DNA from 3 places in the Phyllobacterium sp. SYP-B3895 genome. Region 1 is predicted to be linked to each of the others. Evidence: predicted binding sites of a transcription regulator. Region 1 holds the regulator's gene; each other region holds the start of a gene.
The links. The regulator LexA, encoded in region 1, represses DNA repair genes until DNA is damaged. The targets are predictions, from matches to a motif close to TGTTCNNNNTGTGTTCNG.
Positions count from the first base shown of each region.

Region 2: GF108_RS05095 (helicase-related protein) is a predicted target of LexA. The motif match lies at 1,546-1,563, and genes of this name have one in related genera.
Region 3: GF108_RS20605 (putative DNA modification/repair radical SAM protein) is a predicted target of LexA. The motif match lies at 1,384-1,401, and genes of this name have one in related genera.

Region 1 is NZ_WJIG01000002.1:260,417-263,523, reverse strand. Features, by position in the region: gene GF108_RS07685 (ComEC/Rec2 family competence protein) at 1-1,008, shown strand, start outside; gene lexA (transcriptional repressor LexA) at 1,002-1,721, opposite strand; gene GF108_RS07675 (hypothetical protein) at 1,889-3,107, opposite strand, start outside.
Region 2 is NZ_WJIG01000001.1:1,058,382-1,061,488, reverse strand. Features, by position in the region: gene GF108_RS05095 (helicase-related protein) at 1-1,389, opposite strand, end outside; gene GF108_RS05090 (beta-ketoacyl-ACP reductase) at 1,951-2,676, opposite strand; gene GF108_RS05085 (acetyl-CoA C-acetyltransferase) at 2,798-3,107, opposite strand, start outside.
Region 3 is NZ_WJIG01000004.1:618,043-621,149, reverse strand. Features, by position in the region: gene GF108_RS20610 (UdgX family uracil-DNA binding protein) at 1-149, opposite strand, end outside; gene GF108_RS20605 (putative DNA modification/repair radical SAM protein) at 149-1,381, opposite strand; gene GF108_RS22600 (hypothetical protein) at 1,743-1,874, shown strand; gene GF108_RS20600 (ATP-binding protein) at 1,891-3,107, opposite strand, start outside.

The DNA.
Region 1 (3,107 bases):
GCCGGGACGGCGAGCTCGATCTTCGCCGCCTACCATTTCAACAACACAGCGCCGCTTGGGCTTGTGGGCAACGCGCTGGCGCTGCCCGTTGTCTCGATCTTTGTGATGCCGTTTGCGGTGCTTGCTGTTCTTGCGATGCCATTTGATCTCGATTGGCTGCCGTTTGCGGTCATGGAACGCGGCATCGAATGGGTCATTGCGATCGCGAAGATGGTCAGCGCGCATTCGCCAAGCGGCAATTTCGGATCAATGCCGCAAACGAGCCTGCTTTTGATGACCGCGGGACTGGTCCTGCTCATGTTGCTGACAACACGGCTGCGGCTCGTCGGATTCGCCGTGATGGCCCTGGCGATAGCACCGCTCCTCTCGGCACGTCCGCCGGATATCGTGATTGCCGAAGAGGGCAAACTCGTTGCCTTAAGTGCCCCTGATGACGCACTGACAGTGAACCGCGCGACCGCAAGCCGGTTCACCCTCGATAACTGGCAGCAGGGGTACGGCGCAAGTCAAGTGCTCACGCCGGCAAAGAATGGTGCACCGCCGACCGACGGGCAGTTTGAGTGCGCCGACGGCGTGTGCCTCGCACGAGAAACCGGCGGCCTCATCGTCGCCTATACGGATGATCCGACCAAAAAATCAACGGCTTGTGCCGAGGGCGATATCGTCGTCCTTGCCTTCACCGGTCCCGCTGCAACCTGCGACTCGGGGGACGTTCTTGTAATTACCGCGCAGGAGTTGGCGTTACGCGGCTCCGCAGAAATAAGGCTCGGTGAAAGCAATGCCGATCCACCGTCCGGACTTGGTGCGGCTGCACTTGCTGAAGAACAACTGCGGGCACGCCTACAGTCTGCGCAAATTATCTACGCCGTGGGCTCCCCGCAGCGCCCATGGAACGCCTATCGGGTCTTTTCCCGCACGGCCCGCAATCTTGCGGAGCAAAAACTGCAACGGCGTGCTGCAAAGACCAAGCCACCGGCAGACGATCAGGAAGACCCGATACATCAGTAACGGCGGATCAAACCGACCAGCTTGCCCTGCACGCGCACCCGATCCGGCCCGAATATGCGCGTCTCATAGGCCGGATTGGCGGCCTCGAGAGCAATCGACGCCCCTTTGCGCCGAAAGCGCTTCAAGGTTGCCTCTTCGTCATCGACGAGCGCAACCACGATTTCACCGGGATTGGCGGTGTCGCCGCGTCGGATGACGACTGTATCGCCGTCGAAGATGCCCGCCTCGATCATGGAATCGCCCTTGACCTCCAGCGCGTAGTGCTCGCCGCTGCCGATCATGTCTGGCGGCAGGCCGATCATATGCGTCTGGTTCTGGATGGCGGATATTGGCACACCGGCCGCGATCCGGCCCATGACGGGTATGTTGATGATCGTCGGCGCGCCGTCGTCATCCGAAGCGCGCGGCTGCGGGCGGGGCGGGGTGACATTGCGGCCGAGGCTGCCCTCGATCACGCTTGGCGAAAATTTCTTTTGCGCATTGAGGCCAGGCGCAATCGAATCCGGCAAGCGCAGAACTTCCAGTGCCCGCGCGCGGTTAGCAAGCCGGCGAATGAACCCACGTTCCTCGAGCGCTGTTATCAGCCGATGTATGCCTGATTTGGACGCAAGGTCCAATGCATCCTTCATCTCGTCAAAGGATGGAGGGATGCCGGTTTCCTTCAGGCGCTCATGGATAAAGAGCAGAAGTTCGTGTTGTTTACGCGTGAGCATCGGCGATCCTTCGAAACGGAATCGGAAAAACAAAACCAGAACAAACACTATCTGTTCCAGTTGTGTTCCACAAGTATTAATATGTCGTGTAGAAGGAGTGCGCCGATATCGAAATCGCGGAAATGACTCATTGCCGGTACCACAGCGACGCAAATGATGACGATGTGTCAGTACTTACCGACGACGTTGAAGAAGACACCGCGGTCGTTGAGCGTCAGGTCGCGCAGATCGTCGGAGAAATTGCCGAAATTGTAGCCGACACCGACCTTGAAGTTCTCGCCGACGTGGCGATAAACGGCGGTGAGCACACCAAGATCCGTCGTATCCGCTTCGGCCATATACATGACGCGCCCTTCAAGCAAGGCGTCCCATTTCTTGACGATATGAAAATCGGTTCGAACAATGCCGAGATGCGCTGAGGAAGTCTGCCAATCGGAGAATTCGTCGAGATCATCCTGAAGCCGCTCGCGCACTTCGCCGTAGCGGAAGCCGTATTTCGCGCCGACTGAGAGCCATGGAACGAGATCGTAGGTGAAATCGGCGGAAAGAATGTTGCTGCGCTGTGCCGGCCCATATTCGTCGCCGGTCACCGCGCTGACCTGATCCTCGCCCGGAAGATCGTAAAGCCAGGTATATTTGAAAAGGGCGTTCAGCCGGTCGTTCGTGACCGGACGATAGGCATAACCGAGCGAGGCTTCGACATAGTCGCCATCCCTGAACGAACCATCACCGTTCGAGTCCGAGAGAACTGAATCGATATTGGCGAGCAGCCGCCAGTTGTCGTTCGTTTTCCAGCTGAATCCCGTGGCGAAGAGGTAGGTGTTGAGATCGCGGGTATCATCGTCGGAATCTTCGAAACGAGTCTCACCGCGAATGCGCGCGGCAATGCGATCCTCATCCTTGTAGCCGACCGACAGGGAGATCGCCTTGCGGTCGAAATCGGAACGTTCGAGATTTGTGGAGGGATCGATCGTATCGTCTTCGACTGTGCCGATCTCGAGCCCGCCATCGACCGTCCATTTGGCATCGGGCGTATAGACGACACCGTAGGTTTGGGCGAGCGAATTGCGCCTTCCGAACAGGTCATAATTGTTTTCAGCATAGGTCGACCAATAATCGTCGAGCTTGCGCCGCGCACCGATGACGATCGCGCCGTAATCAGTCCCATCGAGATCGTAGGTACGGTCGAGGTCAAAGGCACGGTCGGGGTCGAGGCGGTAGCCGAGATAGTAACTATCCTCCGCTGTCGGCTCATAGGTGACGGCGGCGAGGGCGCCGAGCCGGATGTTCTTCAGCGTCACATTGCCGGTGTTTTTGACGGTGAAGCTATAGGTGATGGTCGAGCCGACCGTATTGCCGGATGGCGGTCCAGTCTTCTTTTCCAGC
Region 2 (3,107 bases), on a different contig from region 1:
GTCCTCAATTTCACGCGTCTTTTCTTGCCAATGTGTCGGATCTGCCAGCCATCCGGGCCTGTGCGACACAAAAGTCCACGTTCTGATCTGGGCGATCCTGCGTGAAAGAGCGTCAATGTCACCGTCCGTGGAATCGGCCCGGCGCACCTCTTCGGCCATGTAATTCTCGTTTACATGACCGAATTCGACGAGATCGGTATAGACCGATGCGATAATGTCGGCGTGCTGCGCCGGCGCGATCTTGCGGTAGTCTGGAAGCGCGCAGGCATCCCACAACAGCGCCACGCGCTCCGGCGTATCGGCAAGCGGGGCAACGTCGGGATCGGCCGAAAGAAACTCGAGCGCTTGCTGGTCGACGGCGGGGAGCGCGCGCGTCAACCCTTCGATCGGTGCCGGTGTCTCGATCGAGCGCTTCAGCGCAGCGATGCTCGAATAGTCGAAACGGGCCGTCCGCCACTGCAATATCTTGACCGGGTCGAAAGTGTGCGACTCGACGCGTTGCACCAGTTCCTCGGAAAAACCGGAAATTGCGCCCGTGACGCCAAAGGTACCGTCGCGCAGGTGCCGCCCGGCCCGTCCAGCAATCTGGCCGATCTCAGCCGACGAAAGGTTGCGGAACTGATAGCCGTCGAATTTCCGGTCCTGAGCGAAGGCGACATGGTCGACATCAAGGTTGAGACCCATGCCGATCGCGTCGGTCGCAACCAGATAGTCGACATCGCCCGACTGGTAGATTTCGACCTGCGCATTGCGCGTCCGGGGACTCAAGGCCCCCATCACCACTGCAGCGCCGCCGTTCTGGCGCCGGATGAGTTCGGCGATCGCATAGACCTCCTCGGCGGCGAAGGCTACGACCGCGGTGCGCGGCGGCAGGCGGGTAATCTTCTTCGATCCCGCATAGGTGAGGGTGGAAAGCCTTGGCCTTGTGACGACGGAAATGCCGCGCAGGAGCTTTTCGAGAATACCGCGCATCGTGGCGGCGCCGAGCAACAATGTTTCCTGGCGTCCGCGCAGATGCAGGATGCGATCGGTGAATATGTGCCCGCGCTCGAGATCATTGGCGAGCTGCACCTCGTCGATGGCGACGAAATCCATGTCGGTCTGGCGCGGCATCGCTTCCACAGTGCAGACCGAATAGCGCGCGCCGACCGGATTGATCTTTTCCTCGCCCGTTATCAGCGCAACGTTTGCCACGCCGACCCGCTGCACCACGCGGTTATAGACCTCGCGCGCGAGCAGCCGCAGCGGCAGGCCGATCATCCCGGTCTGGTGCGATAGCATCCGTTCAATGGCGAGATGCGTCTTTCCCGTATTTGTCGGTCCGAGTACGGCCGTAACGTCACGGCCTGTCAGGACGAGAGGAAGTTCAGAGGTAGGCATAAGGTTCATCAACTACATTCCAATACCGGTACAAGGCCCAATCAGGTGAGTGAGTAGTAGCCGGGCATGCTTTTCCGCGTAGCACTTTCAGCGTCCGACAGAAAGTATGCGGGGGCGACCGGATAAACAATCATGAACCGATTCACGGAGTCTTCCATTAAGAAATAGAACGCGAGAAGAACGAATCAGCTACGAATCAGCTCTAGGATGAGATTCCTGATTTGTTCACGGCAATATGTAGATTTTTGCAATCCGAGTCCAGCTAAATGCTGAATCGGTTTTTGCCAGCATACCCAGTCCTGCTGCATCTGCATTAACGATAATGCCGGAACGAAAGGCGTCAACTTGGATAAAATATATCTGTTAATTCAATAAGTTAGTAGAAATAGATGCAGGAAAGCATTGCTTATCGTTTTGTGTCGGGGAATCCGGCTGGAATCGCGCGATGGCCAGGCAAGGCCCTGGCGTTTCGCGCTTTGTTCCTTAATGCGCGACCTCGCCGTTAGGAGAAGATTCAGGGTTTGGGAGCGACGAGTGCCTCGCGCGGACCGCGAGACACTCTTGGCAGGATCAGCTGAAATATTGCCCGCCATTCGCCGAGATCGTGGAGCCGGTGATGAAGCCGGCATCGTCCGATGCGAGGAACACCACGCACCGCGCGACTTCTTCCGGCTCGCCGAGACGGCCGACCGGGATTTGGGGAATGATGCGCTCGTTGAGCACCTTCTCGTCGATCGCGCGCACCATTTCCGTGCCGATATAGCCCGGGCAAATGGCGTTGACGGTGATGCCGGCGCGCGCGCCCTCCTGGGCCAGCGCCTTGGTGAAGCCGATATCGCCCGCCTTCGACGCCGAATAATTGGCCTGTCCTGCCTGGCCCTTCTGGCCGTTGATCGACGATATGTTGATCACGCGCCCAAATTTGCGGTCACGCATGCCGTTCCACGCCGGGTGCGTCATGTTGAAGAGACCCGTAAGGTTCGTATTGATGACGTCGTTCCACTGCGCCGGCGTCATCTTGTGGAACATTGCGTCGCGCGTGATGCCGGCATTGTTGACGAGCACGGCGACCGGGCCGAGATCGGCCTCGATCTTGGCTATGCCCGCTGCGCATTCCTCGTAGTTGGACACGTCCCATTTGTAGGCTGGTATGCCGGTTTCCTTGCTGAATTTCTGCGCCGCTTCGTCATTGCCGGCGTAGTTTGCCGCAACATTGTAGCCGGCCTTCTTCAGCGCAATGCTTATGGCAGCGCCGATGCCACGTGTTCCGCCCGTTACGATTGCTGTTTTTGTCATTGTCGCCCTCCCTTAAACGTATTTCTGCCAATCAAGAAAATGTTGAGAAAATCGAAAGCGCAGGGCCTACCCACCGTGCGAAATGGACCGGCCCGCCTAAAGCGCGCCAGTCCTCAGCGGATTAGTCCTTGAGGCGTTCGATGCAGAGTGCAACGCCCATGCCGCCGCCGATGCAAAGGGTTGCGAGGCCCTTCGTGCCGTTGCGGCGCTTCAGCTCAAAAAGCAGCGTATTAAGAATGCGCGCACCCGAAGCGCCGATCGGATGTCCGATCGCAATGGCGCCGCCATTGACGTTGACGATATCGGGATTGAAGCCGAGGTCCTTGTTCACGGCGCACGCCTGCGCGGCGAATGCCTCGTTGGCTTCGACCAGGTCGAGATCCTCAGCGTTCCAGCCGGCTTTCTCCAGCGCCTTGCGCGAGGCAGGGATC
Region 3 (3,107 bases), on a different contig from region 1:
TCGGGGATCGAAAGACCGAGCATGTTGGATGCCCCTGCGGCATCGCTCCACATGACGTCGTTGGATTCAATGCCGTGCGACAGCAAGCGCCGCGCGGCATCGCGCCATTCGATGAAATCTCCCCTGCCCTCCAGAATGACGCTTCTCATCAGAGCAGTGCGAGTTGTTCGGGTTTCTTTTGGAACATGTGGTTGAGGTCGGCGCTGTCAATCAGCCGGTGCGGCGACCAACCGTCAGCGACAATGAACGCCTTGACCTTTTTCAACGACACGCCAAGCCGCTGCAGATCTTCGAGGCGTAGGCGCCGATGCCGCCGCCCCGAAAGGATCGCCTTGACCGTCTTCGTTCCAAGCCCGGGAATGCGCAGAAGGATTTCGCGCGCCGACCGGTTGATATCCACGGGAAATCGCTCACGATGCGCCAGAGCCCAGGCGAGCTTTGGGTCCATGTTTAAATCCAGCATTCCGTCCGGCCGCGCCGATGTGATTTCCTCAATGTCGAAACCATAGAAGCGATAAAGCCAATCCGCCTGATAGAGCCTGTGCTCGCGTTCGAGCGGCGGCCGGATCAGCGGCAGGTTCTTCGACGCGTCCGGTATGGGACTGAACGCGGAATAATATACCCGGCGCAGCTGGTATCCACCGTAAAGGCGCGAGCTGGCGCGCAGGATCGTCGCATCGCTGGCACCATCTGCGCCGACGATCATCTGCGTGCTCTGGCCTGCCGGAACAAAATGCTTCCGCCGCTGTGTCTGCAGCGTCGGCTCGTTTGCCGCCTCAATTTTCAGTCGCAGGTCGGCCATCGATTTTCGTATTTCGCCCGGCCGCTTGTCCGGTGCAAAACGGGCAATGCCCGAATCCGTGGGCAATTCGATGTTGATGGAAAGGCGATCGGCATAGAGGCCGGCCTCCTCGATCAAATGCGGCGAAGCGTCGGGTATCGTCTTCAGATGAATATAGCCGCGAAAGCCGTGGGTCGTGCGCAATTCGCGGGCAACGCGTACCATTTGTTCCATGGTGTTGTCCGATGAGCGGATGATGCCCGATGAAAGGAACAGGCCTTCGATATAATTGCGCCGGTAGAATTCGAGCGTGAGCCAGACCACTTCCTCCGCCGTAAAGCGTGCCCGCTCAACATTGCTCGAAGATCGGTTGATGCAGTAGGCGCAATCGAAGATGCAGAAGTTCGTAAGAAGAATTTTGAGGAGCGATATACAGCGCCCATCCGGTGCGTAAGCGTGGCATATGCCTGCGCCCTCGGTCGATCCTAATCCGCCCGACCTGGACGAATCGCGCTTCACAGTTCCGCTGGAGGCACATGAAGCGTCGTACTTTGCTGCATCCGACAAGATGGCCAACCGGTGTTTTAAGCTCTTCTTCATAATGTTCATGATATGTTCTTGCTGCAGTTACGTCAAGACTGACCTTTCTCGCAGGGGACTGGACCAATCGGAACCCATCAACCGAAAATAGCGCGCACCCTGGAACGGCAGGAAAGCGGTTCCCGGCCGATCCGGCCTTGTTTATCGAGCCGACTTGCATTTCGCGCCGGCGGTCTTTGTGGATCAGGGCAAGTGCCGGGGCGCTTTGCTTCAGCCTTGTCGATTTTATGTTGCACTTGAAACTTAGCGTTTGACGCCGCCTGCCAATGGTTCTCTAACTGGATGCAGCGCTGGGTCTTCTGACGGCATGCCAGCGCTTGCGAGCGTTCAGTGCTCCCGCCATCACGAGCAGGAGAGCGATATGGCCAAAGGTCAACAACGTAGCAACAAGGAAGTTCGAAAACCCAAACAGGCCAAGGCCCAAGAAGTGAAAGCGGCGCCTGCAGCCTTTAGCACGACGGCGAAGCGCCTGGAGAACCCCAAAGGGCGCTGACGACAGTTGGGTTCTGCTACCCCCTCTCGCGGCGTAGCGCGAGAATATGCCGGATCTTGCGTGCGAGTGCCTCACGCTGATAGGGCTTGGAGAGAAGCTCCACGCCCGGGTCGAGCCGCCCGCCATGGACGATGGCATTTTCCGTATAGCCAGACGTGAAAAGCACGGCAATCTGCGGCTGGCGCTGGCGGGCCTGGCGCGCTAGCTCGGGACTTCCGAGCGGTCCGGGCATGACGACATCGGTAAAAAGCACGTCGATCGGAACGCCGCTCTCTATTATCGATAGCGCGCTCGCCGCGTCCTTGGCCTTGAGTACGCGGTAACCGAGATCACCCAGCATTTCAACGACGGTCGCCCTCACCTCCTCGTCATCCTCGGCAACGAGGATCGTCTCGGTGCCGCCTATCGTCGGGCCAAGATCGGTCTCGATCAACTCGTCTTCGTTCTGCTGCGCGCGCGGCAGATAGAGTTTTACCGTCGTGCCCTGGCCAACTTCCGAATAGATCTTGACGTGACCGCCTGACTGCCTGACGAAACCATAGACCATTGAGAGGCCAAGCCCGGTGCCGCGACCGACCGACTTCGTTGAGAAGAACGGTTCGAACGCCTGGGCGAGGACGGCGGGCGTCATGCCTGTCCCCGTATCCGTAACCGCCAGCATCACGAACTGACCGGCTTCCGCCTCCGGATTGCGCCGCACATAGGCATCGTCGAGCGAAGCATTGCCGACCTCGATCGTCAGCCTGCCGCCATCGGGCATGGCATCCCTCGCGTTGATTGCGAGATTGAGCAGCGCGTTCTCGATCTGCGCCGGGTCAATCAGGGTATTCCACAGCCCGCCGGAGCGAACGATCTCAATCTCGATCGATTCACCGATGGTCCGTCGCATCATGTCGCCCATCCCGGCGATGAAACGGCCGATATTGACGACCTTGGGTTCGAGTGCCTGCCTGCGTCCGAACGCAAGAAGCTGGCTCGCCAGCTTCGATCCGCGGCTTACCCCCGCCAAGGCGTTTTCGATCCGCCGTTCGCCCCGCGCGTTGCCGGCCATGTCCTTGGCCAGGAGTTGGAGATTGCCCGATATGATCTGCAGGAGATTGTTGAAATCGTGGGCAACGCCGCCGGTGAGCTGACCCAATGCTTCCATCTTTTGCGACTGGCGCAGTTGTTCTTCCGTTTTCGATCGCTCGGCGATTTCGTCGAGAACCCGCTGTTCCAGCGTGGCGTTAAGCC